Regions from separate parts of the Listeria aquatica genome, predicted to be linked through region 2. Evidence: riboswitches for the same ligand, from Rfam matches in the RefSeq annotation. Region 2 holds a riboswitch; each other region holds the start of a gene.
The links. A riboswitch is a leader RNA that binds a small molecule or an ion and turns the genes downstream of it on or off. The one in region 2 is predicted to bind S-adenosylmethionine.
Positions count from the first base shown of each region.

Region 1 (10,766 bases), on a different contig from region 2:
CAAGAGTGATCGTTGCTTCTTGCCCCATCAAATCCTCGAATTGGTAGCTATCCCCAATATCAAGAACATCAATAATCGCCTCCCCATTAGCACTTTCATGCGGTACACGCAACATTTTTTCAGCTGGCGAGTTAATGAGAATCACCTTCCCGCGGCGGTCTGTCGCAATCACCCCATCTGTCATGTAAGACAAGACAGAAGAAAGCTTTCTTCGCTCTCCTTCAGTCATCGCCTGTGCTTCCTGGACTTTCCGTGTAAGTGAGTTAAAACTTTCAGCAAGTTGACCGATTTCGTCTAAGCCATAAACCTTTACTTTACGACTATAATTCCCTCTTGCCATCGCATAAGCTTGTCGTTTCATATCAATCAGCGGTTTTGTGATCGTTCGTGACAAGAGAATCCCAAGCACCGCCGTGATTACCATCGCAATTAAAGTTCCGGTTATAAAAATACTTGTGATTGAGTTTACTTGCGTATAAACCGATTCAATATCCGCAACAAGATAAATAACACCGATCACTTCATCTTTGTTTTTAATCGGCAAAACATTGACCCAAACGCGTTTGTTCCCGTCTGAATCATCCATATAAATTTTATCTTCTGACGTATTAAGTGAAAGCGAGCGTTTAATCAGCGGCGTTGTCGACTTTTGCCCAACAATCCCCTGATTATCCATGTCTGAAGTACCAAGAATTTTTCCTTTATCGTCGACAATTCGAACTTCGTCTAAACTGCTATTATTCCGCGCAAAATCCACCAGTAACTCACGAATATCCGTTTGCAACTGCGCACTGTTATCGCTATTTTTTAAAATCTCTTCACGAACATTATAATCCAGCAGTTTGGTACTACTTTTAATAGAATCCTGAAAGTTTTTTTCAAGCTGCCCTTCAAGTTCGCGAACGAAGTATGCACCGATAACCTGCATGGCTACAAGGATAAGCAAGAGATAAATTATCACCAGACGAAACTGAACCGACTGGAAAAACTTTTTTATTTTTTGCATAAAAGCTTCTACTCCTGTTCGGATAAAATCATGATTTTACACAAAATTCCCTTCTAGCAAAATTGCGTAAAACCCGCTAATCATTATTTTTCTAACTAAGTATAGCACACTTTTAAAGGCGAGAGAAACCACCAAAAAGACGGGCAAGAAAGCCTGTTTCAGGTGTTTCCTAAACGCACAAAAAGGAAGACTGCTTAAATCAGTCCTCCCCCTCAACATCTCCATTTTTGTTACTACACTATTCTTGTTCTGGATTACGCAAATAGTACCCAACGCCACGCCTCGTCACAAGCCAAGCTGGATGACTTGGATTGTCTTCAATTTTCTCACGCAAGCGCCGAACCGTTACATCAACAGTTCGCACATCTCCAAAATAATCATAGCCCCATACCGTTTGCAACAAATGTTCACGAGTCATGACTTGCCCCATATGCTTCGCCAAGTAATGTAGTAGTTCAAACTCACGATGTGTTAATTCAATTGTTTCACCACGTTTTGAAGCCACATACGCATCCGGATGAATCACGAGTGAGCCAATTTCAAGCTCGCTATTTTCGTTTTCCTCCGCAGCTTGCGAACTAATTTTGCTGTGACGACGTAAATTAGCTTTCACACGGGCAATGAGCTCCCGATTACTGAACGGTTTTGTTACATAGTCATCTGCACCAAGTTCTAGTCCCAGTACCTTATCAATCTCAGAATCTTTCGCCGTTACCATGATGATTGGCATATCATATTTTTTCCGAACTTCTCGACAAACTTCAATGCCATCTCTTCCTGGCAACATAATATCTAATAAAATCAAATCCGGCTGCACTTCTTCGACAAGCTCAAGCGCTTCATCTCCGTCATAAGCACAGTAAACATCGAATCCTTCTTTATTTAAATTAAATTTAACGATATCTGCAATTGGTTTCTCATCATCCACAACTAATACTTTTTTCTCTGACATGTTACACAGTCCTCCCAAATATGGATTTCATAAAGTGCGTCTATCAAATGGTGTTCCCCGGTTCACCATTTTTCACCGAGGCTCTAAACGTTTTTAGAATCACCTGTACCCATTATAACACAAGCCACAAATTTTCTGAATTATTACAGCGTAAATGGGCTGGCGCAATGCAAAAAGAGGACGTAAATCCACTGGATTTACGTCCTCTTTTTTACGGTCCCGACGGGATTTGAACCCGCGATCTCCTGCGTGACAGGCAGGCATGTTAACCCCTACACCACGGAACCTTTCAGCACCTTCAAACAGGCACCTACTAATTAAACCACATTTCCGAAATCGAGTCAATAACTTTTTATGAAATTTTCTTCTGGTTTTTGAAAAATCGCAAGCTCGTCAATTCGCCTCACCGCTTCTTCGAGACGCGCCTCACTAACCAGTAAGCCAATCTGCACGTAGCCTTCACCAAATGTGCCAAAGCCGCTTCCATCTGCCACCGCAACACCAGCTTCTTCAAGCAAGAACTTCGCAAAGCCACTGCTTGTGAACCCTGCTGGAACTTTCATCCATGCGAAAAAAGAACCTGCCAGCGCCGAACCTTGCCAACCAATTTTTTGAGCCGCGTTAAAAAAAGCATCTCGCCGCGAGCGATATAGGTCATTTTGCTTTCGTACAGCTTCCCCGGAATCCAAAAGTGCCGCGCAAGCAGCATCTTGAATCGCCGGAAACAAGCTGACGTAAAGATGATCTTGGAGTAGATTAATTGCCTCGATCATTTCCCGGTTTCCCGCAGCAAAGCCCACACGCCATCCGGCCATATTATACGTTTTCGAAAGCGTATAAAGCTCGATCCCGACATCTTTCGCTCCTTCGCTTCCAAGAAAACTTACAGGTTTTTCTGCTTCAAAGCCTATTGCTCCATATGCAAAATCGTGCACAACGCCTATCTTGTTTTCTCGCGCCACTTGGATCGTCTCATCAAAAAATGCACTTGTTGCTGCCGCTCCGGTTGGATTGTTCGGATAATTTAAAAACATCAATTTGGCTTGTTCCAGACTTTCCGCATTTATTTCACGATAATCCGGTAAAAATTGATTTTCCTCACGTAGAGGCATCGTCTCAAAACGTGCATCTGCAAGCGAAATCCCAGATAAATAATCCGGATAACCCGGGTCAGGTAATAGCATCAAATCGCCCTTGTTTAAAAAACAAAGCGGCAATTCGACAAGCCCTGCCTTTGAGCCAAATAAAATCGCAATTTCCGTCTCTGGATCAAGCGAAACCCCATATTCTTTTTGATAAAAATGCGCAGCCGCTTGCTTCAGTTCAGGCTTACCGCGAAACAGCGAATACTTGTGATTTTGCGGGTCTTCAGCAGCGCGCGCAAGAGCCTTAACAATGTGATCTGGCGTGGGCTGGTCAGGATTCCCTTGCCCCAAATTGATAACATCTACACCTTCCCGTATTTTTTGATTCACATCTTGCACAAGTTTGGAAAAAAATTGTTCTGGTAAATTTTGAAGTCGTTTTGCTTGTTTCATGTTCATCCCCACTTTCAGTTTGATAAACATCATAAAGTTTTCCGGCAATTTTGTCTAGTCTGGTTATAAAAAATTTTAAAAACCATTGACAAAGTATTTTAATCTTGGTATATTGTTTTGCAACAGGTTTTATTAAAACTGAATTCTCTTATCAAGAGCGGCTGAGGGACTGGCCCTGCGACGCCCGGCAACCTAACTTTTTTTAAAGTGAAGGTGCTAATTCCAGCAAACTGACGTGGTATCAGTTTGAAAGATAAGAGAAGCGAATCCACTTTTGTATTCACTTCTCTAATCTTTTAGAGAAGTCCTTTTTATGGCCTAAACTATCAATTTGGGAGGAAATGACAATGAAAAAGTGGACAAAAAGAAGTTTAGCAGGAATTTTAACAGGAGTTGCCTTATTCTCACTCGCAGCTTGCGGAGGGGATAAAAAAGACGAGGCGCTAGCAACAGATGAAATTACAATTGGCGTGACAGGCGGGCCACATCAACAAATCGCTGAAGAAGCTAAAAAGTTAGCCAAAAAAGACAATTTACATATCACAATTAAAACGTTTGATGATTACAATACACCGAACACTGCACTAAATGATGGTGACTTAGATGCCAATAATTATCAAACCATTCCGTTTTTAGAAACGCAGAAAAAAGACAAAGGCTACAAGCTTTCCATTGCCTTTAAGACGGTTGCATTTCCGATGGGGATTTATTCCGAGGGACTAAAATCGGTAAAAGAACTCAAAAAAGGCGATAAAATTGCTGTTCCGAATGATCCTTCAAACGAATATCGGGCGCTCAAGTTATTTGAAGATGCTGGTGTCTTGAAGCTCAAAAAAGGTGTGGAAGAAAAAGCAACGAAAAATGATTTAGCAGAAAATCCACTTGATCTTGAAATCGTTGAACTTGAAGCTTCGCAGATTCCTGCCCAGTTAAAAGAAGTAAAAGCCGCAGCGATCAACACGAACTTCGCGATGGGTGCAGGCCTCACAATCAACGATGATTCGATTTACCATGAACCAACGAAAAACAACCCTTATCCGAACGTTTTCGTTGTTAGAACAAGCAATAAAGAAGATGAAATCGTGGAAAAATTGAAAAAAATCTACCAATCTGCAGATATGAAGCAATTTATTGAAAAAGAATTTAGCGGTTCTGTTGTACCAGCGTTTTAGGAGGGGTTTCTATGATTGAACTAACAAACGTATCGAAGAATTTCAAGCTCGGAGAAACGACGGTTGAAGCGGTCAAAGAGGTTTCTCTCCACATCGAAAAAGGAGAAATTTATGGCGTTGTTGGTTACAGTGGTGCGGGAAAAAGTACGCTTGTCCGCTGTATCAACTTCCTTGAGAAACCTACCTCAGGAACCGTGAAAATTGCTGGACAAGACTTGGCAAGTTTAAATGCCAAGCAACTTCGGGAAGCAAGACGCAAGATTGGGATGATTTTTCAAGGCTACAATCTTTTAAAAACGGCGACTGTTTATGAAAATGTCGCCTTGCCACTCAAACTTGAAGGTTTAGAAAAGCAATTGATTCAGGAACGTGTCGAAAAATACTTAAATATCGTTGGGTTAACGGATAAAAAGGACCATTATCCTGCCCAGCTTTCCGGTGGACAAAAACAGCGTGTAGCAATCGCTCGAGCGCTCGCACACGAACCTGAGATTCTTTTAAGCGATGAAGCGACAAGCGCACTCGATCCTGAAACGACAGATTCGATTTTAAAGCTGTTACTTGAGATTAACCAAACGCTAGGAATCACCATTTTCCTAATCACTCATGAACTGGAAGTAATCGAGCGAATTTGTGACCGAGTTGCGGTGATGGAGCAAGGAAAAATTGTTGAAGCAGGTTCCGTGCTCGACATTTTCACAAATCCTGCAGAAGAAACAACAAAACGATTTGTCGGCTCAGAAGCAAGCTTCGAGATTCCGCCTGAGCTACTTCAACATTATAAACAAACGGGTAAGTTAGTTTCTCTATATTTTGTCGGGCAAAGTACAGATGAACCCGCTCTTGCTCTCGTATCTCGTCATTTTGATGTATTGCCAAGCATTCTTGCTGGCGGCATTGAAAACTTAAAAAATGACACGCTTGGAAAACTGCTTGTTCATTTAAAAGGAGAAGAAGCAGCATATAATAGCGCCATTCAATTTTTAATTGAAAAAGGCATTACTGTCAGGGAGGTGGCCTCCTAATGAGCAACTTTTTTTCTGAATGGGGAGCGACCCTTTGGACTGGCTTTCTTGAAACTCTTGAAATGACTGCAATTACGCTCGTGATCGCAATTGTAATTGGACTTCCGCTTGGCATCCTGCTTATCTTGACGCGTTCAGGTGGACAAGCTGAAAACAAAGTCGTTTATACGCTACTCAATTGGGTCATTAACATCTTGCGTTCCCTGCCGTTTATTATTCTACTATTTTTGATTCTGCCATTTACAAAACTCGTCGTTGGCACTACAATTGGCGTTAAGGGTGTTATTTTGCCACTGGTATTTTTCACGGCGCCTTATATCGCGCGACTAATGGAATCCGCTTTACTTGAAGTGGATCGCGGCGTCATTGAAGCTTACCAGGCGATGGGGATTTCAACTACAAAAATCATTTGGAACGTCATCATTCGTGAAGCTAGATCAGGAATTGTCCTCGGCTTAACAATCGCCACAATTGGTTTAATTGGCGCGACGGCAATGGCAGGTCTTGTTGGAGCTGGCGGACTTGGAACGATTGCATATCAATACGGATTCCAACGTTTCGAACCAACTGTGATGTATGCGACAATTGTGATTTTGATTATTATGGTGCAACTCCTCCAATCGTTTGGCAATGTGTTAGCACGACGCTTAAAAAAAGATTAGCTTACAAAATGGGGGAATTCATTACATGTGGAAAATTGCACTTTGCCAAATTGATATCGAGTTCGGGGAGCCTGAGGCGAACTTCAAACGGGTTCGGCGAGCACTTGCTGAGGCAGCCGAAAAGGGAGCAACAGTTGCCGTCTTACCTGAAATGTGGAATACCGGATACGCCTTAACCGAACTTGGCAGCCTTGCTGACAGTCACGGCGAACGTACGAAACGATTTTTATCTGAAATTGCGGCTGAACATTCACTAAACATTGTTGGTGGTTCTGTTTCTATAAAAGACGAAGGCAAATTCGCAAACGTCATGTACGCTTTCGATGCGCATGGCGACTTTCTTTCGAGTTACAAAAAGGTACACCTTTTCCAGTTGATGGACGAACACCTTTTTCTTGAGGCAGGAAACGACACGAATTTGTTTTTACTAGACGACAAAAAAGCGGCTGGTTTCATTTGTTACGACTTACGCTTCCCAGAATGGTTCCGCGCACATACCGCGCGCGGCGCCGAAGTTCTCTTCATTGCAGCCGAATGGCCAAGCGAACGCATTCAGGACTGGGAAAAGCTAGCTATTGCGCGAGCCATTGAAAACCAAGCATTTGTAGTAGCAGTAAACCGCGTCGGGAAGGATCCCAAAAATGAATTTGGCGGACATTCGCTCGTTGTGAGTCCACGTGGTGAAATTTTGCTTCAAGCAGATGAATCGGAAGGCAATTTCTACACGACAATTGACCTCAGTGAAATAAAAAAAGTTCGCGGTCGCATTCCCATTTTTGAGGATAGACGTCCAGAGCTTTATTAAGAAAAATATGGATACCGAAAGAGCCCCGCCGATTCGTAAATCGGCGGGGCTCTTTTTTAGCTTCAAAGAGATTCCTTTTTCATGAAAAGGAGATAAGCTTGATAGCCATCTGACTTGTACGTTCTAAACTTCATTGGAAGAAGTGCAAAAATGATTTCCACCCAAGTGCAAGCATTGAAATAGCCAATCCAGTAAGGATAGTTCAAACTAGCTTTAATTGAAATTACAAACATAAATGCCCCTTCTCCAAGCTATATCTGTCTTTTTATTTCAAATCGATCATTTCTTTAACTTCTAGGCATTTTATTCTCATCAAAATAACTATAAAATTGAGATTTATCCCCGTAATTTGCTTTATACAAGCCGTTCAAACCCGCTTTCTGACCGACAATCCCAAGTTCAGCAATCAAACGATTTTCATCTTCTGGAAAATAAAGGCGCCCTTTGAGACCTACACTATAAATATAATTAACCAATCGCTGAACGTAAGCTTCGGGGTTATTTACAGTATCAATTTTCAGATACACTTGATATAAAACATCCAATATATCTAATAGCTCATTACTAGGATCAGACCGTTTTGACAACTTATTATATAAATCATGAATAAGTTCTTTACTTTTTGTTATATCACTCATATTTAACCACTAACACTCCCAAAAAGATTATTCCCCCAACGCTTGATTCCTTCTGTCCAAGCTTGCCCCCAATTAACAGAGCATTTCTTTTTACTACAAGAAACACCATTGCCATAGTATTTAGCTTCCGCTTTTCCAGGTGTTAAAGTTAGTATCAAAACACTAGCAAAGGCGCATACTATTAGTAATTTACCCAATCTCTTTTTCATAAAAACCCTCCTAATTTATTTCACTCTTATTTATGATATATATTGTTAAATCCAGTCCACAGCACAATCAAATATCACATTCTATATTCCAAATATTATTCATATGGCATAATAACTAACTATTTTCGTTTTATAACAAGTTTTTTAAGATTTATCTCACCACTCTTTAAAACATCATCAAACAAGATTTTGTATCCACCCTTAAGACACAAAACACTTTCTGCTTTCAGTAATCAGCTTTTTCCCTATTCCACGTGCTGATAAGACTATCATCCTCATTCATACTACCGACAATAACTTCTTTATCTTCTCGATTATTTTTTGTTTATTCTACCATGTAAAATCACATAAAGTCTGTGTAAATAATATGACAATTTTGATTTTTTGAGCTTTTTTAAGATACTAAGTAACATCGCTATCTATTAGACACAAAAAAGGTGGGCGCCGATCAGGGGCGCCCACCTTTTAATTTCCGTTTATTCTATATACAGCACAACTTCTCCAGCTTTAAGTGTCTGCTTCACATCAATAATCCGCTGGTTGCTTGAGCCTCGAAATGCCAAGTTTGGATCAAATAGCGACTGCTCGAACCGGCCGTCGACAAGTACATCAATGAGCGATAGCAGTTCTAATTTGTCTTCTGTTTCTTGTAGCATTTCCTCGAATGTATAGCCCGTCCAGGACCAAATATCTTTCGAATTTCCGTAGACTTCCCGGAGTTTCTTGACAACTGTAAGACAGGTTTCTGTATTTAAGAATGGCTCACCGCCCAGTAGCGTCAGCCCCTGTACGCTTTCGTGTCCAACGTCTGCAACAATTTGGTCAAGTAGCTCTTCTGTGAAAGGTTCGCCGTACTTGAAGGACTGTGCTGCTTTATTGTAGCAACCTTCGCAGTGGAACGGGCAGCCTGATACATATAAACTACAACGCACGCCTTCCCCGTCCACAAAATTAAAGGGCTTATAGTCGGCAATATAACCACAACTTAAGCGGCTTGATTGCCACTCTTTTGGAGCCGGGTTATTCATCTCGAAGCTCCATGTGCTTCACGCGTTTCGAAATTTCAACATGGCGGCCGTGCACCATTGGGCGTTTCATTGGGTTTCCAAGATAGCCACAAGTTCGTTTTACGACATCTGCTTTTTCTGGATCGGTATTGCCGCAATGTGGGCATTTGAACCCTTCTTCCGTTGGGGCAAATTCTCCTTCAAACCCACATTCATAGCATTTATCAATCGGCGTATTTGTGCCAAGATAGGCAACTCGGTCGTATGCATAGTCCCATACAGCTTCAAGCGCCTTCGTGTTGTGCACGAGTTTCGGATACTCGCAGTAATGGATGAAACCACCTGAGCAGTATTCAGGATAATCTTTTTCAAAGTCGATTTTTTCAAACGGTGTAATTTTCTTGCGGACGTCATAATGGAAAGAATTTTGATAGTATTCCTTGTCCGTAATATCCTTCACGATGCCGAATTTCTCTTTATCCAGCCGATTAAATCGGTCAGTCAAACTTTCGCTCGGGGTCGAATACACACTAAACCAGTAGCCATACTCCTCTTTCCAGCTATCTGCGTATTTTTTAAGAGCTTTAACAATGTCAAGAGTGAAGGTTTTAGCTTCGGCATTTTGTTCCCATTCGCCACCATAGAAAACCGTTGCCGCTTCATAAAGTCCAATGTATCCAATTGAAATCGTAGAGCGGTTACGATCAAAGAGTTGGTCGACACTTTCACCGTCTTCAAGACGCTTTCCGAAGGCTCCATATTTATACAGAATCGGCGCATTTTCAGGCTGCGCTTCGCGAACGCGATTTAAACGGAATAAAAGTGCATCTTTGACCGTCTTCATTCTTTCATGGAAGATTTCCCAAAACTTAGCTTGGTCTCCTCGGCTTTGTAGTGCAATCCGTGGTACATTTAACGTCACAACGCCCAAATTATTTCTTCCCGCATTGACATTTTCCCCAGTTGCTTCATCTTTCCAAGCTGGTAAAAACGAGCGGCAGCCCATCGGCACTTTAAAATCACCTGTCAACCGAGTGAGCGTATCATAGCTCAGCACATCTGGATACATCCGCTTTGCTGAACAAGCAAGCGCTAATTGTTTAATATCGTAGTTCGGATCCTGTTTTTCTAAATTCGTTCCACGTTTTAACGAGAAGACTAGTTTTGGAAAAATAGCCGTATGCTTATCTTTTCCTACTCCGCCAATCCGCACATTCAGGATAGCTTTTTGGATTTCACGTGCAAACCAGTCCTCGCCAAGTCCGAATCCAAGTGTCACAAAAGGAGTTTGCCCGTTACTTGTATAAAGCGTATTAATCTCATACTCTAAACTTTGCATCGCATCATAAATGTCTTTTTTCGTTCTGCTTTCTACATATTCTTGTTGCTTTTCTGGAACAACCCAGTCTTGCGCTTCTTTTTCGTGCTTCGCGTAGTTCAACTTGGCATAATCAGAAAGAATTTCATCAATCCGGTCGACCGAACAGCCGCCGTATTGCGAGCTTGCCACATTTGCAATGATTTGAGCGATTTGAGCTGTTGCCGTTTGAATCGATTTTGGACTTTCCACATTGGCGTTCCCAATTGTAAATCCATTTTGAAGCATGCCTCGAATATCAATCAAACAACAATTCGTCATCGCATGATACGGACTATAGTCAAGGTCGTGAAAATGAATATCTCCTTTTAAATGGGCATTCGCAACGTGTTTTGGGAGCATATATTTAAGCGCATAACTCTTTGCCACGGCAC
Region 1 is NZ_JAARRM010000002.1:395,652-406,417, forward strand. It holds gene walK (cell wall metabolism sensor histidine kinase WalK) at 1-1,006, opposite strand, end outside; gene yycF (response regulator YycF) at 1,245-1,958, opposite strand; tRNA gene HB912_RS07830 (tRNA-Asp) at 2,173-2,245, opposite strand; gene HB912_RS07835 (pyridoxal phosphate-dependent aminotransferase) at 2,300-3,496, opposite strand; SAM riboswitch class I at 3,642-3,756, shown strand; gene HB912_RS07840 (MetQ/NlpA family ABC transporter substrate-binding protein) at 3,844-4,668, shown strand; gene HB912_RS07845 (methionine ABC transporter ATP-binding protein) at 4,680-5,693, shown strand; gene HB912_RS07850 (methionine ABC transporter permease) at 5,693-6,355, shown strand; gene HB912_RS07855 (carbon-nitrogen family hydrolase) at 6,381-7,160, shown strand; gene HB912_RS07860 (hypothetical protein) at 7,223-7,393, opposite strand; gene HB912_RS07865 (bacteriocin immunity protein) at 7,448-7,798, opposite strand; gene HB912_RS07870 (leucocin A/sakacin P family class II bacteriocin) at 7,801-8,007, opposite strand; gene nrdG (anaerobic ribonucleoside-triphosphate reductase activating protein) at 8,484-9,035, opposite strand; gene nrdD (anaerobic ribonucleoside-triphosphate reductase) at 9,028-10,766, opposite strand, start outside.
Region 1: another riboswitch for S-adenosylmethionine. It lies ahead of HB912_RS07840 (MetQ/NlpA family ABC transporter substrate-binding protein); the one in region 2 lies ahead of metK (methionine adenosyltransferase).

Region 2 (10,766 bases):
TAGAGCTCGGCTTGCAGTCTGCTCACGATGAAACAGGGAAATTAATCAATCGTGCACATGATTATGATTGTTATCTTGAAGGCGTACGCAAGCTGAAAGAGCGAGGCATTCGTGTTTGTACCCATATTATCAATGGTCTACCAAAAGAAACGCCTGAAATGATGCTTGAAACAGCTAAAAAAGTGGCGGAAAGCGGTGTAGAAGGAATCAAAATTCATTTGCTCCACTTGCTTCGTGGTACGCCAATGGTAGAGGATTATAAACGCGGCGATTTAACATTTTTAACACAAGAGGATTATGTGAAGCTTGTCTGCGATCAACTTGAAATTTTGCCACCTGAAATGGTTATTCACCGAATCACAGGAGACGGTGGTGTGGATGATTTAATTGGGCCGATGTGGAGCTTGAATAAATTTGAAGTGTTAAACGCCATTGATCAAGAACTAATTTGGCGGGATAGTTATCAAGGAAAAAAATTTAGTGAGGTGCACGCATGAATTTAGAAGGCATCTTGCCGTTTAGCCATCAGCTCTTAAAGAAAGTTATTTTTCCAGGGGATGTTGTTATTGATGCAACTTGTGGCAACGGGCATGATACGCTTTTTCTTGCGCAGCTCGTTGGACCGAATGGTAAAGTTTACGCCTACGACATACAGCAAACCGCAATTGAGAAAACAAAAGCACGCCTTGACGAAGCTTCTTGCAAAAATCAAGTTTTGCTCTTAAAAAAAAGTCATGCAGAACTAGCTGCTGATGTGAGCGAACCAGTGCGAGCGGTCATTTATAATCTCGGCTACTTGCCGGGAGGAGATAAGTCAATTACGACCCTTGAAGAATCTACTCTCGAGAGCATTTCTGCCGCACTTGAAAAACTGATGGTGGGTGGACTTGTCATTTTGGTCATCTATCATGGTCACGAAGCAGGGAAACTTGAAAAAGAAGCGATCTTAAACTATGTTTCTCATCTCCCACAAGAAAAATTCAGCGTACTCCAATATGGTTTCATTAATCAGCGTAATCTGCCTCCTTTCGTCGTGGCAATTGAAAAGCGCTAAAAAAAGTCCAGAAAACAAGGAACTCCTTGTTTTCTGGACTTTTTAGATTATAAGTGGTATTTGACATACAATTTAATCAGCGTTTAAAAAATCAATTTCCTGTTTCATCGTAAGAGGGAAAATCTCCAGTTTTTCATTGCTCAAATCTGCTTGGTGTAAGCTGACGCATTTAATTCTGCGGTTATCATATTCACAGAAGTAATAACGTAGCGATGTGGTGCACATGGCTGTCATATAAACTGAATAATCATTGTGCCCATTTTGATGAATGACAGCTCCTTTTGGAACTTCAACCGGAGCAAGCATATGAAAAATCTGTGTAACCCCTTCGATTTCATTTTTTGGCTCACTCGCGTAAAACTTCATATAGGCAGTTCGTAAAAAGCGAGACGGTGGCGTGTAGTCGCCAGGAAGCCCAAAGGTCCCACTTCCCTGTCCAAATGGTGAAAAAGTCTTCGTGGAAGTTTGAATAGGTTCTTTTGATCTTGGATTCACGCCAATATAGTTCCGTAAATTGGCTTCATGCCATTCATAATTTGGACTATTTGTCATGACTCCGATCGTATCTTGATGGATTTTAATTCCATCTGGATCAGGTTCAACAATAATAGAACGCCCTGTACTGTCCGAAAAAATATAATGAAGTGGAGGTACAACGCCTAGAATTGAATTGCTCTCATTGATAATTTCAATTGTCTCAAAAAGTGCGATGGCTTCATCAAGAGAACCCGCATTAGCAAGAATATAACTGACTACACGAAGTGGATTAACGCCGCCCCTTGCATCTTTCTTCTCCGTATAGGTTGCAAATCCTGGATAATAAAGGGTCGCACCTGCCACACCTTTTTCATTAATCCCATCATAAAAAATAGGAAATTGTAATTTATATGCCGCCATTCCTAAAAAAGCATATTTTCCTTTACGAAGCTCATTTTGTCTTACTTCCATTTCAAAATTTCTTGGTACGATGACGACCCCACTATCTGTATACATAGAAAAATCCATGGTTCTTGATAAAAATTGTGTGTTGTCTTCTGCTCCAAATGTAAAACTACTACATCCTAACATAAATTTAATTCCTCCTTTGTGCTTATTCTTTACCCCCTTTTTCACTTTTTCTGAGTCAAAAATATGCTTTTCAAAACGAAAATATTGGTTTTTTGAGTGACTTTTACTCAAGACATAGCCAAATAAGCCGGTAGCAATCAATTGCTACCGGCTTATGAAACCAAGATTCTTATTTATTAAAATCGTATTTTTCTTCTACATAAATAGAATACCAAATCATGAAGATTACAACCGTCCAAATTTTACGGCTATAGTCATGTTTACCTGCACAATGTGCTTCTAACAAATCAAGCACGTACTGCTTATTAATCAAATGATCTGTTTCTGATTCATGAATGATATTTTTTACCCATTCATTCATTTCTGCTTTTAACCAGTGGCGAATTGGAACAGGAAAGCCTAATTTACGACGATTAAGCACGTGTTCAGGGACAAAAGTTTCAGCAGCTTTCCGGAGAATATATTTCGTTGTCCCATTCGTTGTTTTCAGTGAAGCTGGAATTTCTTTAGCTACTGCAAAAACCTCTTTATCAAGGAAAGGTACACGCACTTCAAGAGAATGCGCCATCGTCATTCGGTCAGCCTTTAATAAAATATCTCCACGAAGCCAAGTATGAATATCAATATATTGCATCCGTTCTACTGGATTATAGCCCTTTGTTTCATCGTAAAACGGCTTCGTGATATTTGTATAATCATGACCTTCTTCGTAACGTGGAAGTAAAATTCGCTTTTCAGCTTCTGTAAACATTTTTGCATTTCCGATATAGCGTTCTTCCATTGGTGTTGTTCCGCGTTCAAGGAAGCTTTTCCCGCGCATTCCTTCTGGCATCACTTTGGCAACACCATTTAGCATAGATTTAAATACGCCAGGCATTTTGTTAAACATCGAAAGGGAATTTGGTTCGTTATAAATATTATAGCCACCGAAAAACTCATCGGCCCCTTCCCCAGAAAGCGCAACCGTTACTTCTTTTCTTGCTTCACGTGCAAGGAAATAAAGAGGAATTGCCGCTGGATCTGCAAGTGGATCATCCATGTGCCAAACGATCTTTGGAAGCTCCTCCATGTATTCTTGAGGAGTAATCACATAGCTGATATTCTCTACGCCAAGTTTATCAGCTGTTTCTTTCGCCACATCAATTTCACTGAATCCATCACGTTCAAATCCAACAGAAAAAGTTTTAATTGCCGGATGATATTCTTTTGCAATCGCTGCAATAATGGACGAATCAATACCACCTGAAAGGAAAGAACCTACAGGTACATCTGAACGCATATGCACCTTAACAGAATCATATAATACATCACGAATTTGTTTAATAAACGCATCTTCTGATTTTTGAACAGGCGCAAATTCTGGTTTGTAGTATTGCGTAAAGGCCATTTCTTCACCAATTTTTTTCGTGAAGTAGTGACCAGGAAGCAAGCGTTTCACTTCTGTTGTTAATGTGTCCGGTTCTGGAACGAATTGGTAAGTCATGTAGTTTTGCAAAGAAACTTCATCCAAATTTTGATTTTTGAGCGCATGAAGAATAGATTTTTTTTCAGAAGCAAGGTATAAATTGCCATCTTCTTCCGCATAGAAAAAAGGTTTAATTCCAAATGGATCACGTGCCCCGTAAACACTATTTTCTTGCTTATCCCAAATTACAAATCCAAACATCCCGCGTAAATACGAAGCAGCTTGTTCTTTATATTTCGCATAAGTCGCAATGATAACTTCCGTATCACTTTCCGTTTCAAAAGTCATACCTTCATTTTTTAGCTTTTCACGTAATTCCACATAGTTATAAATTTCTCCATTGAAAATAATCCAGTAGCGTTCATCTTCATACGTAAGCGGTTGATGACCATTTTCCACATCAATGATACTAAGTCTTCTAAAACCGAATTGAATATGCTCATCCGTATAGTATCCTTCATCATCTGGTCCGCGGTGAGTGATCATATCATTCATTTCTTTAAACGTTTGTTTTTCTTCACCTGTTATTTCAGCAATGCGGTCATGAACGCATCCTACAAATCCACACATTGAGACATTTCTCCTCTATCTGATTTTTCATTAATTCACAGTTTACACAAAGATTATCATAACATAAAGCCGCTCGCTTTGCACGGTGAATTACTACTCTCAAAAAAAGAAAACGCCAAACAAACGCCGGCGTCTCCTTTCTTTTATTTTTCTAAAAAGCGTTTTAAATCATCGACCTTATCCGTTCGTTCCCAAGGTAGATCTAAATCGTGTCTTCCAAAATGTCCAAAAGCAGCCGTTTTGCGATAAATTGGTTGGCGCAAATCAAGCATTTTGATAATCCCAGCTGGACGTAAATCAAAGTTGGCGCGAACTGCTTCCGTGAGTTCCTGCTCACTATACGCACTCGTTCCATAAGTTTCAATGGATATTGAGACTGGATGGGCAACTCCAATCGCATAAGCCAGTTGCACTTCTGCCTTTTTTGCAAGTCCAGCAGCCACAATATTTTTAGCAACATAACGCGCGGCATAAGCGCCAGAGCGGTCCACTTTCGTTGGGTCTTTCCCGGAAAAGGCACCCCCACCGTGGCGTGCATAGCCGCCGTAAGTATCCACAATGATTTTTCGACCCGTAAGCCCAGCATCCCCTTGCGGCCCGCCAATCACAAACCGACCGGTCGGATTGATGAAGTACTTCGTTTTTGCATCAAGAAGTGCTGGATCAATCACGGCTTGAATGACTTGTTCATGCATATCTTTTGCGATGGTTTCTTGCGAAATATCGGGATGATGTTGTGTTGAAATAACAACCGTATCAATTCGTGCTGGCTTATTTTCCTCATCGTACTCAACCGTAACTTGTGTCTTCGCATCTGGGCGCAAATAATCAATTGTCCCCTCTTTACGAAGTTCCGCGATTTTTCTTGCCAGTTTATGAGCAAGAGAAATTGGAAGCGGCATAAGCTCCTCCGTTTCATCCGTCGCAAAACCAAACATTAAGCCCTGGTCTCCAGCACCAATCGCTTCAATTTGAGCATCTTCATCTTCTTCCCCACTTCTTGCCTCAAGAGACTCATCTACCCCTTGAGCAATATCCGGAGACTGCTCATCAATGGCCGTTAAAACAGCACAAGTTTCTGCATCAAACCCGTATTTAGCTCGTGTATAGCCAATTTCTTTAATGGTTTCCCGTACAATTTTGGGAATATCTACGTAAACTGACGTTGTAATTTCGCCAGCAACCAGTACAAGTCCTGTTGTCACCGTGGTTTCACAAGCCACGCGCGCATCCGGATCTCTTGCAAGTATCGCATCCAAAATCGCATCTGAAATTTGATCGGCAATTTTATCCGGATGTCCATCAGAAACAGATTCTGACGTAAACAAATGACGCTTCGCAGTCATTCTTGTATCCTCCTTCTATTCTCTACCATTCGCGTGCAGCAAAGAAAAAAAGCCTTTTCTCTAAGTTTTTGCGCATAGAGAAAAGGCGTATCATTTCATTACCTTCACTCTCATCGATCAGGAAAACTCCTGCTCAGGTTAGCACCTTACAACAAGTGTAGGTTGCTGGGCTTCAAAGGGCCAGTCCCTCTACCGCTCTGGATAAGAGATATTTATTTTAGTTTTACAACTAACTAGCTTTAAGTATACTGGTTTACGAAACGAAAATCAAGGGGAAATCCCTTCCTGCCCTGCCAAAAAGTCCGGCCAATCTTCCTGCTTCATTTCTCGGTAGCGGTGGTAAAACGCCTCCCCCTTCTCAGATCGGCTATAGCGAATACCGTCATTCGACCGGTAGCGAAAAAGCAAGCCAAGTTCTTCAAGTTCATACACGGCAAGCAAAAATTCCGTCTTGTTTTTGAGAGCACTCCCTCCGTTTCTTGCACGATCATTAATTAGTTCATTCATATTCGATGAGCCTTGATAGACATTTTCGATGATTTGAAAAGCAACTTCAAAGGGCAAACGCATTCTTTCACATACTTTCATTTTCAAGATTCTTTTTTATTATACAGGAAACGCATGATTTTTTCTTGAACAAATTCGAAATTTTCTACGTAAGCTTTGAATAAAACGCCAAATTTTGCCACGGTTCCTGGCAATAAGACGATATAACCATTCGCCTAAAATGGGGATAAACGGTAAATAAAGAACTAAAGCCCCCCACTTGACTATAGGAAGTGCCCTTAAAATGCGCCGAACCGCTGAAAAGCCACGATAAATCCGCCCATTTTCCGATACAACATGGAGCTCTCTTAATAAATCAGTTTGATTAAAATAACTACCGCTATCCTCTTGAAGCTTTTCGAAATATAATAGACCCTGCGTGTCTAGCCTTTCTACATAGCCTTTTACCCACTTACAGAAAGAACAATTTCCATCATATAAAACCCGGTATCGCACAATAAAAACCTCCTTCTTCCTATTTTTCCCCTTATCATATTTTTAAACCTGTGGTATGATTAAGGATATTAAAAATAGAATTTGTTCGAACGCGAGCAATAAAGGAGTTAAATTATGGGTTTATTTATACTTACTCTAATTCTTTTGGCCGGATTTATTGTAGCCATGCTACTTTTCGAATTCGTATTCAAACTAGAATGGTTCAAATATTTTTTAGCCACAATTGGATTGATTGCAAGTGGAATTATTTTTTTCATCAGTTTTTATGGCGGCGGCCTAAAGCAAACGGAAATTGCTATCGCCCTCTTTTTTGCTAGTTTCGGTGAATATGTTGTTTCGCTTGTTATCAGTCTTGTCCGCTTGATTCAGCGAAAAAAAGAACAAGCTTAAAACTAATAATGAAAAACCAGACAGAAAATTTCTGTCTGGTTTTTCATTATTTCGTGTAAACCGTTGAAAAAGCTTGTTTAATTACGCCACAAGATGCTTGGTACAGTTTTTCTTCTTCTGTCGTCAACTGTTCAAGCGGCAAAATCTGACAAACCCCATCTCGACCAATAACAGCTGGTCGTCCGGCATATACACCTTCGCTTTCATCATAAACAGAAATCGGAAGTACTTCACGCGCATCATCATGAATAATTGCAATAAGTCGAGCTGCCGCTGTTGCGATACCAAAACTCGTCCAACCTTTCCCAAGCAAAATATTCCAACCTCTAGCCCGCACTTTTTCCTTGAATTCTGCACGTTCTTCTAAAGAAAGCAATTCAAGCGCTGGTTTCGTTCCAACTTTAACACCTGACCAAGCAATAAATTGGGATTCCCCGTGTTCTGCGAGGACATAGCCTGAAATGCTTTTCGGTGAAACTTGAAAATGCTCCCCAAGTGCGCTTCGCATCCGCATAGTGTCAAGTGAAGTTCCTGTTCCAAACACCTGTCTCTTTGGAAGCCCACTTTCTTTTGCAATGATTTGTGTGATGACATCACAAGGGTTTGTAATATTGATAAAAATCCCATTGAAGCCCGTTTGCATCACTTTAGGTACAATCGAACGCACAGCTGCGCTTGTTTCTTTCAATTCTTCCATCCGGTCTTTTTCGAGCAGCGTTGTTGGTCCAATTGCCATCACGATAACAGAGGCGTCTCGGAGCAATTCATAACCTCCAGAAATCACCTTCGTGTAAGCATGCGTAGCAGACAACATGTCCCGAAGCTCCATAGCTTCACTGCTCGCCTTCTCACTATTTTGATCTACTAAAACGAGTTCCGTACAAATCCCTTGCGTGACGAGTGAAAAAGCGACATCTGAACCAACGTGACCACATCCAATAATTCCAACTTTTTGTTGCATTTTCGTTGCCTCCTCTTAGTTGCTTGAATTTAACGAAACAAGTTCATATGTAAGTAGTGTTACATCATTTTCCCAAACAACTTTACGCGGGATCACCATGCCGCTTGTTTCGCCGTCTTTTGTTTTGCGAAGCTCAATTTCAATATCCAGTGGATAAATTCGGTAGCCTGCTTTTTCGAGTTTGAACAAGTTTTCATCAATTCTTTCTTCATTTCCTTTTGTTACGACCATCGTATTAACTTCAAGCTGCATTCCCATCTGGATCCCTCCAATTCTTATTTTCTATCATAGCAGAAAATCCCCCTTTTTGCCCACTATCTCATCAAGTCTTTTTAAAATTTCTTGCATGCCCTCATCCCGCATAAAAAAACTGAAAGCTTCCCTTTGAACGATTTTCCGTAAATGTCCCTTTAAAAGCTTAGGCCCCTCGGTTTCTAGATAATTTTCTTGCGGCACAATTTGTTTCACTTCGCAGAAAAAAACACGCTTTGTAAACGGACGTTCTGAAGAAGCCACTTCATAGTCAGCTACAAAAATAAATTCAAAAGGAATAGCGCCTGTTTCTTCCATTAGTTCTCGTTTCGCCGTCGTAGCGTTATCCTCTCCCACTTCCCCTTTCCCTCCAGGAAATTCAAGTCCGCGAATTTTATGTTCCGTAAAAAGCCACTTTCCTTCATAATGTGGGATAACAAGGACATCATTTTGTTCCTCTTTCGACTGTGCAAAATGAATTTTCACATCATTCCCATAAGCATCCTGATAACTGAACACAATCATCGTCCCTTTCTTTTTTTAAAAAATATGATAAGCTTAACTTAGTAAAATTTAGAAGGTGAATTTCGTGTTTAAAAAAATCTTAGTCGGCTTGATTCGCGTATATCGAAAATTCATTTCACCACTTACGCCACCTTCTTGCCGCTTTTCGCCAACTTGCTCTGAATATGGCATCGAAGCAATTCAAACGCATGGCGCTCTTAAGGGCAGTTATTTAACCATCCGTCGAATTTTAAAGTGCCATCCTTTCCATAAAGGGGGATTCGATCCCGTACCACCAAAAAAATCTTCTTCAAACTCGCGTCACCACCATTAATATAGCATAAAAAACTGTCTTTCAGCAGACAGTTTTTCTTTTTCTACAAAAACACTTGCTTTTCCCACTTTTTTCCTGTAAGATCAATTACGGATGATAAATCGGATTGATTACGATTTATTTTTTTGATTCTCAAAACGGAATGATTTTGATTTAAGGAGTTGAGTATTACCAATGAAAAACTGGCAAAAATTGCTAGCCCCTTTACTTATTCTCGTTTTACTGCTTGCTGCATGCGGCGGATCAGGTGAAGCGAAAAAAGAAGATGGAAAGATTCAAGTTTACACGACTGTTTATCCTCTCACTTACTTAACACAACAAATTGGTGGTTCTTACGTTCATGTGAAAAGTATTTACCCGGCTGGTGCAGATGCGCATAGTTTCGAACCCACACAAAAAGATATGTTAAAACTCGCGGATAGCGATTTGTTCTTCTACATTGGTCTTGGAATGGAAGGCTTCGTTGATAAAGCAAAATCAACATTAAAAGAAGAAAAGGTTTCCTTTATTCCGCTCGCAGAAAAGCTCGACCTTCCGAAAGATCCAGATGCCGCGCTTGAAAATGACGAACACGAGCACGAAGGAGAAGAACATGAACATGAGCACGGCGATATCAATCCACACGTTTGGCTCTATCCAAAATATATGGAAGAAATGGCAAAAACGATTAGAGATAGGCTCACGAAAGAAATGCCTAAGCAAAAAGCAACTTTTGAAGAAAACTACAAAAAAACCGTTGAAAAACTTAAAAAGCTCGATGATTCTTATGCAGAAATGGCGAAAAATGCAAAACATAAAGATTTTGTAACGGCACATGCGGCTTATAGTTACTGGAATACCGCATATGGCTTGCATCAGATTCCAATCGCTGGAATTTCAACAAGTGATGAACCTTCTCAAAAGAAACTGCAAACCATTGTTCAAACCATCAAGAAAGACAAGATTCCTTATATCATGCTCGAACAAAATACAAACTCTAAAATTGCTGATGTCATTCAAAGTGAAACAGATACAAAAGCATTAACCCTTCATAATCTTGAAACACTAACTGAAAAAGACATTCACCAAAATCGCGATTACCTTTCCATCATGAACGATAATTTAAAAGCATTAAAAGAAGCATTAAACTATTAAAAAAAGCTGGGGTCTAGGCTGACCCCAGCTTTTTACTATTCTTCATAAGCCGCTTTCCAGATAGCTTCTTGAACAGCTCGTTTCACATCTGAAATTGGTCGGGTGTTCACTTCATCGCGAATGGCTGCTTCCACAACCGCTTCTGTAACAGCTTGTGAAACTCGACGAACCTCTTTTACAGGAGGAAGAAGAGAAGCACCAGGACTTTCTAAATCCTGTAATTCCCCTAAACTATTTGCTGCACTTGAAAGCATCCTCTCAGTGACTCGCTTAGCTTTAGAAATCACGATGCCAAGCCCGAGTCCTGGATAAAGCAAGGCATTATTTGCTTGTCCAATTTGATAAGAAACACCTTTATACTGAACTGGTTTTGAAGGACTCCCGGTAACAACAAGCGCTTTACCATCACTCCACTGAATCAAATCCTCTGCTTTCGCTTCTGCTAAATGCGTTGGATTCGAAATCGGCATAATAGCAGGTCGCTCTTGATAAGAACACATCGCTAGCACGCTTTCTTTTGTAAAAGCACCTGGTTGACCACTTGTACCAATCAAAACGGTAGGTTTTACACGCTCAATGATTTCTGTAAGATCTGTAAGCCCCGAGAATTCAGCTTCTTCACGCGCGAGCTTTTGTTGTCCAACCGTTAAATCAGTCATATCACTCGTAATTAAACCATTTCGGTC
Region 2 is NZ_JAARRM010000001.1:1,160,449-1,171,214, forward strand. It holds gene mnmL (tRNA modification radical SAM protein MnmL/YtqA) at 1-497, shown strand, start outside; gene mnmM (tRNA 5-(aminomethyl)-2-thiouridylate-methyltransferase MnmM) at 494-1,054, shown strand; gene HB912_RS05700 (choloylglycine hydrolase family protein) at 1,127-2,122, opposite strand; gene asnB (asparagine synthase (glutamine-hydrolyzing)) at 2,292-4,157, opposite strand; gene metK (methionine adenosyltransferase) at 4,301-5,503, opposite strand; SAM riboswitch class I at 5,611-5,711, opposite strand; gene HB912_RS05715 (DUF3116 family protein) at 5,771-6,091, opposite strand; gene HB912_RS05720 (DCC1-like thiol-disulfide oxidoreductase family protein) at 6,110-6,505, opposite strand; gene HB912_RS05725 (hypothetical protein) at 6,620-6,895, shown strand; gene HB912_RS05730 (L-lactate dehydrogenase) at 6,942-7,856, opposite strand; gene HB912_RS05735 (DUF2584 domain-containing protein) at 7,872-8,114, opposite strand; gene ytkD (RNA deprotection pyrophosphohydrolase) at 8,142-8,627, opposite strand; gene yidD (membrane protein insertion efficiency factor YidD) at 8,698-8,946, shown strand; gene HB912_RS05750 (metal ABC transporter substrate-binding protein) at 9,121-10,080, shown strand; gene HB912_RS05755 (NAD-dependent malic enzyme) at 10,116-10,766, opposite strand, start outside.

Region 3 (10,766 bases), on a different contig from region 2:
TCACTTATCAAGATAAGAATGGCAAAACACTCGCTCCATCCAAAATTTTGACAGGTAAAGTGGGTGAGCGTTACCACGCAAAAGCCAAAAGCATTAAAGGCTATAAATTAGTAAGTTATCCAAAGAACGTCAAAGGAAGCTTCACTAAAAAAGAACAAACCGTTCGATTTATCTACCAGTATCACAAAAACAAACACTAATAAAAAAGAAGTCGCTTCAGACCAAATAGTGCTGAAGCGACTTCTTTTTATGAATTAAAAATTAACCACATGCTTTGTCGTTATTTTTGCACAACAGGAATCCAGATTTCTCCATAAACACGCCCGTCTCGTTCGCCCATCTCAACGACTGCATTTGGCCCGCCTACATAAGCAACACCTTCTACTTCTGGTAAGACTTGCCCAAAAGCGATTCCAGCAAGCGTGTTACTCAGTTCTTCAGTTGTAGCTGCTTCCCCACTTACAACAACATATTCCCCTTTTGGAAACTGAATCATTCGAGTAGCATCTGGTAAATTTTCTTCTGTTAAAACTCCCGCATAATACATCATTTTATTGTTAACCGCTTCATTTACAGCAAATAAGTATGCATTTGATGCCACTTGTTTTAGTTTCTCAAGCCGCCCATCTTGTTTGATACTCGCCCAAAATGCTTGTTTCTCACGATTAATCCCTTCAAAATCACGGTAATCACTAACCAACTCCGTGCCAATCCCTAACACTATAAATTCATCTTTTGTTTCTAGCTTGTAATCTGCCATCCTTTATCCCTTCCTTCTCATCTATTCATCAAACAGTTGGCTTTTCTATTTGATAGTCTTATAATACAAATAAAAGGTTTCAAAAGATGACACTGTTTAGGAGGTTCTGATGCAAAAAGTTGAACGAATCAATACCATCATGCGTTATATCAACAATCGCGCCCATTTTACTATCGCTGAAATCATGGAAGAATTTCAAATTTCTCGCTCCACTGCGATCCGTGATCTACGAGAAATTGAGCAAATCGGCTTACCACTTGTAGCTGAAGTCGGGAGAAGTGGCGGTTATTCAGTAATGAACAATTCGATTCTCCCGCCCATTCGCTTTACGGATAATGAAATTAAAGCTTTAGTCGTTGCTTTCATGGCGACGCGAAACCAGCAACTACCATTTTTGCGAAGTCGTCAATCTTTAGCCGAGAAACTCCTGGGTTTGATTTCTAAAAATCAGCAAGATGATCTCGTCGTCTTAAATCAATTGTTATTTTTTGAGGGCACAAACCCTAATAATCCGGATTTGCTAGATCTAAGTGACTTGCCTCAGCCAATACTTGAAGAGTTGATCCAACTCTCGCTCTACGAAGAACATTTAGAAATCTGGTTAAATGGAGTAAATCATCTTATTTGTCCATTGCGGCTCTACAACGAAAAATCCGTTTGGTGGTTAGAATATTATGATTTCCATCATGAAACTAAAAAAATGCAAAGCGTTGATGAAATTGAATCCGTCAATCCCGTTCAAAGTTATAAGAATAAAAAATGGCCTTCAAAAAAGAAAATACTTGCCCAACTAGCAAAAAAAGCACGACAAGAAAACTTGCATCTTGAACTCGGCGCTAAGGCTATCAGTCAATTCAAAAAATATCATCCACTTAAATTTTCTCTTTCCTATATGGATCCTTATCAAACGAGTGCTGTTTTAAAAACAGAAATTGATACGCATGATGAGGCAGAGCTTCGCGAACTTGTTCATTGGCTATTTTTTCTTGGGGAGGAATTAACTATCCGAAAAATGCCAGCCGAACTTCTAAACGCGTATCGAAAGCGTGCCCGCGAAATTGCTTCTTTCTAAAAAGCAGCCCTGCAACGGGCTGTTTTTTATATCAGTTTTTTCAAAAGGTTCATTTCCTGCCCTTAAATGAACCTTTTTTGCAAAAAGCATTGTAATCTCTTGCTTGCTATGCTATTGTTTATTGTGGCGTAACACAATTGAAACAATCTAATTGTATTGTAACAATCGAACAAATTACGAAACAAATCCGCTTTGGAGGAGATTTATATGAAGAAAGCAATAAGTCTGGGGCTTGCTCTGTTATTGCTTTTCACAACGTTATCTGGATGCAGTTCCCCTAAATCGAACTTTACATCCACATTACGACAATTTAGTTTAAACGAACAATATACCTTAAATGTTCAAACTACAATGAATGAATTTGTTAATCACGAGCAAAGTGCTCTTTTTAAAAACCTAGAAAAAGGCGATTCGCTATCTGCTAAAGTTTCAATTGATGAAAAACAAAAAACAACCTTTGCCGATGTGAATGTCTATAAAAGCAGGGTTCCATTCCATTTTGAAGCCTTGCAAAACAATAAAACAGGTCGTGTCTATATACCGGTTAATACACTTTATAAACTAAATGAAGATAGCAAACCAGTTTTTGGTAAAGACGGACAAAAAATTCTCGATTTTGTTTTAGCGCATAACACCGCACTCAAAGCTAAATATCTTGATTTCTATGAAACAGCGCAAAATTTACTTGGATTCACAATCAACCAAGTAGCCGCTGAAAAACAAGCAAACGAAATCCGTCGACTCGAAAAAGAAACGCTACAAGTCTTATATGATTTCCTCAATCAGATGGATGAAAGCAACTTTAAGCAAGAAAAAGGACGCAAAATATCGCTTCAATTAGACAAGCAGGACTTGAGCGAACTTGCGAGCGAAGTGATGCAAGTATGGGATAAAGATGACGCTGCCGTTCGACTGCTATCTACAGGAAAAGAAATTTCTAAAACCGAAGCCAAACGCATTTGGAGTGACTTAAAGGAAACGAGCAAAGCTGAAATGAAAAAACTGGTGGCAGCAAAAGATGAAGACTTATCCGTACAATTAACATTGATGCAGGACGCAGATAGCAAATTCAAGGATTTAAAAATCCGAACCTTGCGTACATCTGCTGGAAATAAAACGCTGTTCGACTTTTCAACTGACATTGAAGCACTTCCTTTTGAAGTAGTACAGAAGATGCCTGAGGAAAATAAAATCGTAAACAAAAAAGAACTGGATAAAGCTATCTCTGATGGATTGAAAAAGTATTTAGAAGCAACCCGCTAGGACTCAACTTTACTAAACCGCCTAAAAAGGCGGTTTTTGCTTCGATTTAAAGACTAGCATCGACCTAAAAAAGCGAAAAGCAAAGGCCCCATTTGAAAATGGATTTCCTCTGCTTTTCGCTTTTTATTTTCGTTTATTTATCAACTGGAACTACTGCGCCTTTCCATTTATCTGTGATCCAGTTTTGAATTTCTTTCGAATGAAGGACTTCTACAAGTTTCTTGATGTTTTTATTGTTTTTATTCGATTCTTTCGTTACCACAATGTTCGCATATGGTGAATCTTTACTTTCAATCGCAATCGAATCCTTCGTTGGGTTCAAGTTTTGATCCACAACAAAGTTTGAGTTGATTGCTACAGCATCGCCTTCTTCATGATTGTATGCCGTCATCAAGTAAGCTGGATCTAAATCATATTTAAATTTCAAATGCTTCGGATTGTCTTTGATATCGTCAAACGTTGCATCCTCAGGTTTCACACCATCTTTTAGTGTTAATAGCCCTTCATCAACGAAAATGCCAATCACACGAGGCCAGTCAGATTTACTATTCGATAGCAAGATTTGTGCGCCATCTTTTAAATCCTTCAAGCTTTTCACTTTCTTCGAATAAATCCCCATTGGTTCAATATGAATCGCGCCTACATCCGCAAATTTATAGCCTTTTTCTTTTTCTTCTAATTCTAAGTACGGTTTATGTTGGAAATAGTTTGCATCAATTTCGCCTTCTTCTAAAGCTTTGTTTGGAAGTACATAATCTTGATACGTTACAATTTTAAGGTTGATCCCTTCTTTTTTCAAAATCGGTTTGGCTTGCTCTAAAATTTCCGCATGCGGAGTGTTCGAAGCTCCAACAACTAATTCCTTACTATCTCCCGAACCTTTCTTGTCGGCGTTCCCGCCACAAGCTGCAAGGACTAAAACTAAACTAAAAACAAATAATGCACTTAAAACTTTTTTCATTTTGACACGCTCCTTTTTTATCGTTTATCCACGATTTTCGTAAGTAAATCGCCGATGAATTGAAAAATGAAAACAATAATTAAAATGATGATCGTTGCTACAATCGTAATTTCTGGCTGGTTCCGTTGAAAGCCTTCCAGATAAGCGGCATTTCCTAATCCGCCGGCACCAATGATCCCCGCCATCGCAGTAAAACCAACAAGTGAAATCGCCGTAACGGTAATACCAGAAATGAGTGCTGGTAAGGCTTCTGGGATAAGCACCTTGAAAATAGTGGTCGATAAGCCGCCACCCATAGCCTTTGCCGCTTCGAGCACGCCTTTATCCACTTCACGGAAAGCAATTTCAACCATACGCGCATAGAAGGGAGCTGCTGAAATAATCAAAGCTGGCAATGCGGCTTTCGGGCCAATGATCGTCCCAATCACGGTGCTTGTAACCGGAAGAAGTAAGACGATTAAAATGATAAAGGGAATTGAGCGGAATACATTCACAAGGACCGCCGTCACCCAATATAACATTCTTGCAAAAATATTTTGTTTGCGGTTCGTTAAAAACAGCAAGAGACCAAGCAAAATGCCGAGGACAAAAACGGCAATCAGCGAAATAATCGTCATGTACAAGGTGTCTTTCGTGTAACCCCACATGGCTGTCCAGTCAATATCGCTAAAAAATGCGTTCATCCTTCAATCACTTCCGTTTCTACTTTCGCCGCACGTAGCGACTCAATCGTCTTTTCAATTTCTTCGTCTGCGCCTTGAATCTGCACATAAAGCGTTCCGTAAGCACCGTTTTGTGTTTGCGTTAAGCTTCCATGCAAGACATTTAAAGCCACATCATGTGCTTGAGCTACTTGTGAGATAACCGGCTGGGTTGCATTCTCGCTCATAAAGAGCAACTTCACAAGTCGACCTTCTGAATAATTAGTTAGCAAAAGGTGGATGAGTTCTTCTGTTTCATCCGACTCTGTCACTTGTTCGATAAAACGCTTCGTAACATTTTGTTTAGGATGTTTAAAGACCTCTAGCACATCCCCAAGCTCCACCACTTTCCCCGCTTCCATAACCGCAACTCGATTACAGATTTTACGAATAACATGCATTTCATGCGTAATCACGATAATGGTTAAATTAAGGCGCTTGTTAATATCAAGCAAGAGATCCAAAACTTCATCTGTCGTTTGTGGATCAAGCGCACTCGTTGCTTCGTCACAAAGTAGCACATCTGGATCATTGGCAAGCGCCCGTGCAATCCCGACACGTTGCTTTTGACCGCCACTTAATTCGGATGGATAAGCATTTTCTTTCCCAGAAAGCCCTACAAGTTGAATCAATTCTTGCACACGTTCTTTTCGTTCTGCTCGTTTCACTCCGGCAATTTCAAGCGGAAAAGCAATGTTTTCAAATACTGTTCGCGACCAGAGCAAGTTGAAGTGCTGGAAAATCATCCCGATTTTTTGCCGTGCTTTTCTAAGTTCTCGCCCTCTAATTTGACTGATTTTTTTGTTGTCCACTATTACATCGCCTGCAGTTGGTAGTTCGAGTCCGTTAAACATTCGGATCAAACTACTTTTTCCTGCCCCGGAATAGCCCACGACGCCGAAAATTTCGCCATCAGCAATTTCAAGGCTCACATCATCAACTGCACGCACGCGATTTTTACGTGCTAGATAATCTTTTACTACGTTCTGGAGCGTTATCATTTTGCCTCACCTTTTCCCTCATAAACTAAAAATGCCTTCCTGCATGAGCAGAAAGGCATGAATAAATTCAACTTCGCTTTCTTCTCATCTTTCAGAACCATTCGTTCTGCATGAATTAGCACCTTAAGTAAAAAAACACTTAGGTTGCTGGGTTTCACAGGGCATTTCCCTCCACCACTCTGGATAAGAATTTGGAACTATTTTGTTTGGATTGTAGTTATCCTCTATTTTTTTATCTTACATTTTGAAGAACCGTTTGTCAACAGTAAATTACACGTTTTTATCTACGAAAGTAAAATTTGTAACGTTTATCGCATCGCTTCCTCCGTCAAAGCTTTCGGCGGATAGCGTTTGTTCAGCCATTTCACCGTACATATGCTGAACAACCGTTTGACTTACAAAATAAAAAACTGCCAAGACCGTTAAAATCGCAACCGCAAGAATCGTCAGGTTTTTCTTGGTCATCACTTTCTCCCCCTCATGCATTCTAGTTTACCTTTCCAAACTAAATCGCAAAGAAAGAAAAAGATAAGAAAGTTTAAAGATTGAGTAGCGGTAATTTTACCGTAAAAGTCGTCTTCCGGTTTTTGCTTGTCGCTGTCACAAGACCGCCGTGACGTTCCACAATCGACTTCGAAATCGCAAGCCCAAGCCCCGTCCCCGTTGTCGTCCGATTTTTATCCACTTTGTAAAACCGCTCAAACAAATGAGGCAAATCAAGCGCCGGAATTTCTTCCCCGAAATTTGTCACATCAATCACCGCCCAGTCCCCTTCCTCGCGAGCCGCAACTTCAATTTTCCCGCTATCACTGCCATAGCGAAGCGCGTTTGAAAACAAGTTTTCAAACAGCCGCATAATTTGATTGCCATCCCCATTTACAAGCAAATTTTCCGCCTGATAAAGCTCTACAATTTCCGTTCCTTTTTCCCGCGCCAATCCGTCAAACTCCAAAACGAGCTGCCGCAAAAGTTCAACCATATCAAGCCGGTCTTTCGCAAGCAAATAATCCGGGCTTTCAAGTCGCGTATACGAAAATAAGTCATCAATCAACTTATGCAAATGGCGCGCCTTATCGTAGACTAGGTCCGTATAATATTTGAGCTCCACTTCATCGCGGTAACGATCATCGTGAATATAACTCAAATAGCCAAGAATCGACGTAAGCGGCGTGCGCAAATCATGTGAGACATTCGTAATCAAATCATTTTTCGCTTGTTGCGCTTCCTGCTCCTGCTCCATCAAATTTTTCTGCCGAGCACGCATCTTCTCGATATTCGTCTCCAGTTCACGGATTTCTGGAACAAGGCTCGACGTATCCACCGCCCTGTCAGTACCAAGCGCAAAATTAATCGTCCGAAGCTGATTTTTCAGCGCCCGCCCGCGCATAAAACGGTAGAAAAGATAAAAAACAAACCACGCCATAAAAATTAGCAACACATATTTCACAAGAATCAAAGCGGGAGATTCTACAATATTGTTATATTTTCCGCGCCCAAACAAGTCAATGAACGAATCATTTAAGCCACGCAAAACCACCGAATCATCACGAATCGAAAGCAACCATAAATAAATGGTTTGAAGGGCAAATGAAGCAATAAACCAAGATAAAATCGCAAATAAAATAATTTGCCACGGTCGCATCACGTGCATCACATGTTTCAACCAACGTTTAAATTTCAATTTTATATCCTACTCCCCAAATCGTTTTGATGACATTCTCGCCACCCATCGCAACCCGCATCTTATCACGCAAGTTACTAATGTGAACCATGACCGTCTTGCTTGCTCCAAAAGCTTGCTCCTGCCAAATCTTTTCGAAAATATATTCCGAGCTAAAGACCCGCCCAGGTTCACTTGCAAGCAAGTAGAGAATATCAAACTCTGAAGTCGTTAAATGCAGTTCATTTCCAGAAACCGTCACAATATGTTGATCGCGGTTAATTTCAATCGGGCCAATCACGAGATGCTGACTTTCCGGCTTGGCGCCTTGTTGCATTTGCTTAATGCGTCGCAAAATCGCCTTCACCCGCACCGAAAGTTCTAGCGGATTAAAAGGTTTTATCATGTAATCATCCGCTCCTGTAAGTAAGCCCATGATCTTGTCATTATCCTCTGCTTTCGCGCTCAGCATCAAAATCGGCGTTAAAATCCCATCGCTTCTCATTCTACGACAAACCTCAAGCCCGTCTAGTTTCGGCATCATAATATCTAAAATCACAAGCGAGAATTCCCGCTCATTCACAAGTTCTAAAACTCTTTCCCCGTCATAAGCCTGATAAATCTCATAGCCTTCATTTTGAAGATAGAGTTGCACCAAATCTACAATTTCTTTATCATCATCCGCAATTAAGATGGCTGTCATATTAAGATCGCTCCTCTAATTTGTTAGTCTCATTGTATCACCACTCCAAGAAAAAAAGAAATCCGAATCAGATTTCTTTAGTAAAAATTAAACTTTTCCTTTAACTATAAATGCGCTCTTCCTCCGGCTCAAGATGAATCAAAACCTGTGCTTTTGAGTAAAAGTCATAAATTTCTTTTTCAATTTCATTGCAAAGCGTATGCGCCGTCTCGATCGTCATCTCAGATGGCACGACCAGATGAAAATCAATATATTCTTCTGCCCCAGCACGCCGCGAGCGAAAATCGTGAAATTCAATAAACTCATCTTGATGCGCTAAAATAATCCGTTTGATTTCCGCTTCTTCTTTGCGTGATAACCTTTGATCCATAAGCGGCGGGAAAGACTCCTTCAGCAATTTAAAGGCTTCATACATAATATAGATCGCCGTTAAAATGGCAATAATCGGATCCAGAAATAGCCAACCCGTCAAATGAACTAAGAGCAAACTGAACGCAATCCCAAGCGAAGTGAACACATCCGTATATAAATGAAGCGCATTCGATTTCATCGCAACCGAGTTCGCCTTATCTGCAGCCCGTTTAATGATGCGAGAAACGACAAAATTGATGAGTGCGCCAAGCACCATAACCCCGATTCCAAGCATCGGCAGTCTAATTTCATGCGGATTAAAAAACTTGTCGATGGACTCTGTGATGATCCAAATCCCCGCTACAAAAATCAGCAACGTTTCAATCGTTCCCGCGATATTTTCCGCTTTACCATGCCCGTAAGGATGATCCTCATCGGCCGGGCGCCCAGAAATCCGGAGCGAAAAAAAAGTGATGATGGAGGCAAATAAATCCATTGATGAATGGATCCCCTCTGAAATAACAGCGACTGATCCCGTCAAGAAACCAATAATCAATTTCAAAACAACAATCACAAAGTTACTTATCACCGAAAGAATCGTTAAATTTTTATGTTTTTCTACATGACTTGCTTCCATTTCAAACCCCCAGAACTTTTTGCCGTAGTTATCTTATCACAGCCTGCCGCTTTGGGTCTACAGCAATCTTTTTAGTAGTGTTCAGCTCTATATCGAGAAGGAAAAAGTTTTTCCTTTAGGCAAATTTGGAAGTGAATTCAAAGACATCCATCACATTATTGATTTCATAGCGCTTAGCGATAAGCTCGCCATTTCGAATCGCGACAAGCGCAGGAACCGATTCAATTTCAAATTGACTCGCATAATCTGGGATATAGTTAAGGTCCATTTCGGCGATTTGAAGCCCCGCCTCCCCTTTTAACACGAGTTCAATCATTTCACGAGCAACCTGACACCCGCCGCACATCGGTGTATAAAAAAAGAGAAGCTGATCCCGTTTTTCTTCAAGGACGGCTTCAAGTTCCTGTTTTCCAAAAGCAAGCATTTTCGTTCCCCTTTCCACTTAAGAAAAACCGGCTCCACGAAAGGAACCGGTTTTTGCTGTCTATTACTTACGCTTCATCAACGCGTTTTTGGTAATCTCCACTTGAAAGTAGTTCATCTAAATCTGCTTCATTTGTTGCTTCTACTTTCAAAATCCAGCCTTCGCCGTATGGATCGCTATTTAGTGTTTCCGGTGCATCTTCAAGAGCCGGATTCACTTCAACGACTTTACAAGCGATTGGTGCAAGAAGATCAGAAACCGTTTTAACCGATTCAACACTTCCGTATCCACCATCTTTGTCAAATTCATCGCCAACTTCAGGAAGCTCAACGAATACAATGTCCCCTAACTGATCTTGCGCAAAATCCGTGATTCCGATCAGATATGTATCGCCGTCTTTTTTCACCCATTCATCGTCACTTGAGTACTTTAAAGTTTCTGGTATATTCACAGCCATTTTAAAAATTCCTCCTTTTTCTCTCTTTCCTGATACGCTAAATTATTTCCAATCAGCTTCAAATTCTTGTTCTTTAAAGCCGAGTGTTACCTTAGTTCCGTCCGTTGTAAGCGGGCGCTTAATGAGTTTCCCATCAGAAGCAAGCAGCTTGAACGCTTCATCCTCCGGCATATCCTCAAGTTTGTCTTTAAGACCGAGCTCGCGATATTTAATTCCGCTTGTGTTAAAGAAACGACGCAGTGGCAAACCACTTTTTTGCCAAAGTGCTTTTAGTTTTTCCGCAGTTGGCGGCGTTTCAACCAAATCAATTTGATTATACTTCACTTGATTTTCATCAAGCCAAGCTTTCGCTTTCCGGCAAGTTGAACATTTTGGATACCAGTAAAAATCAATCACATCAGTTGCTCCCTTCATACTCTATTCACTTTCTATCATAGAATATTTTGAAGGAAAGCACAACTAAAAAAACAGTATCTCTGCGCTACAGTAATCATCTTACCACGACTCCTATACGAAAGCAACACCAACGAAGTAAGCGCATACAAAAAATATTTTTTCTGACTCTTTGTTTAAAAAAACGACACATTTGCGGAACAAAATTCTTATTTTATTGGAAAACCGCTTGCTTCAGGTGCAAATAGGCAAATGCAGCAAGCGGCTTGAATTTGTTTGGAATAACACAGCTCTAAAACAGCTACGCAAAAATGAATAGTATACCGTTTGTTTTGGAACCATTCAGAATAACACAGCTCTAAAACCTCGGAAAGTTTTTTTCC
Region 3 is NZ_JAARRM010000002.1:20,113-30,878, forward strand. It holds gene HB912_RS05950 (family 20 glycosylhydrolase) at 1-200, shown strand, start outside; gene HB912_RS05955 (GyrI-like domain-containing protein) at 281-760, opposite strand; gene HB912_RS05960 (helix-turn-helix transcriptional regulator) at 870-1,832, shown strand; gene HB912_RS05965 (Lmo2079 family surface lipoprotein) at 2,040-3,095, shown strand; gene HB912_RS05970 (MetQ/NlpA family ABC transporter substrate-binding protein) at 3,229-4,056, opposite strand; gene HB912_RS05975 (methionine ABC transporter permease) at 4,074-4,739, opposite strand; gene HB912_RS05980 (methionine ABC transporter ATP-binding protein) at 4,736-5,758, opposite strand; SAM riboswitch class I at 5,840-5,948, opposite strand; gene HB912_RS05985 (hypothetical protein) at 6,029-6,223, opposite strand; gene HB912_RS05990 (sensor histidine kinase) at 6,297-7,445, opposite strand; gene HB912_RS05995 (response regulator transcription factor) at 7,429-8,121, opposite strand; gene HB912_RS06000 (cation diffusion facilitator family transporter) at 8,222-9,109, opposite strand; gene HB912_RS06005 (thioredoxin family protein) at 9,225-9,533, opposite strand; gene gcvH (glycine cleavage system protein GcvH) at 9,601-9,984, opposite strand; gene HB912_RS06015 (arsenate reductase family protein) at 10,033-10,404, opposite strand.
Region 3: another riboswitch for S-adenosylmethionine. It lies ahead of HB912_RS05980 (methionine ABC transporter ATP-binding protein); the one in region 2 lies ahead of metK (methionine adenosyltransferase).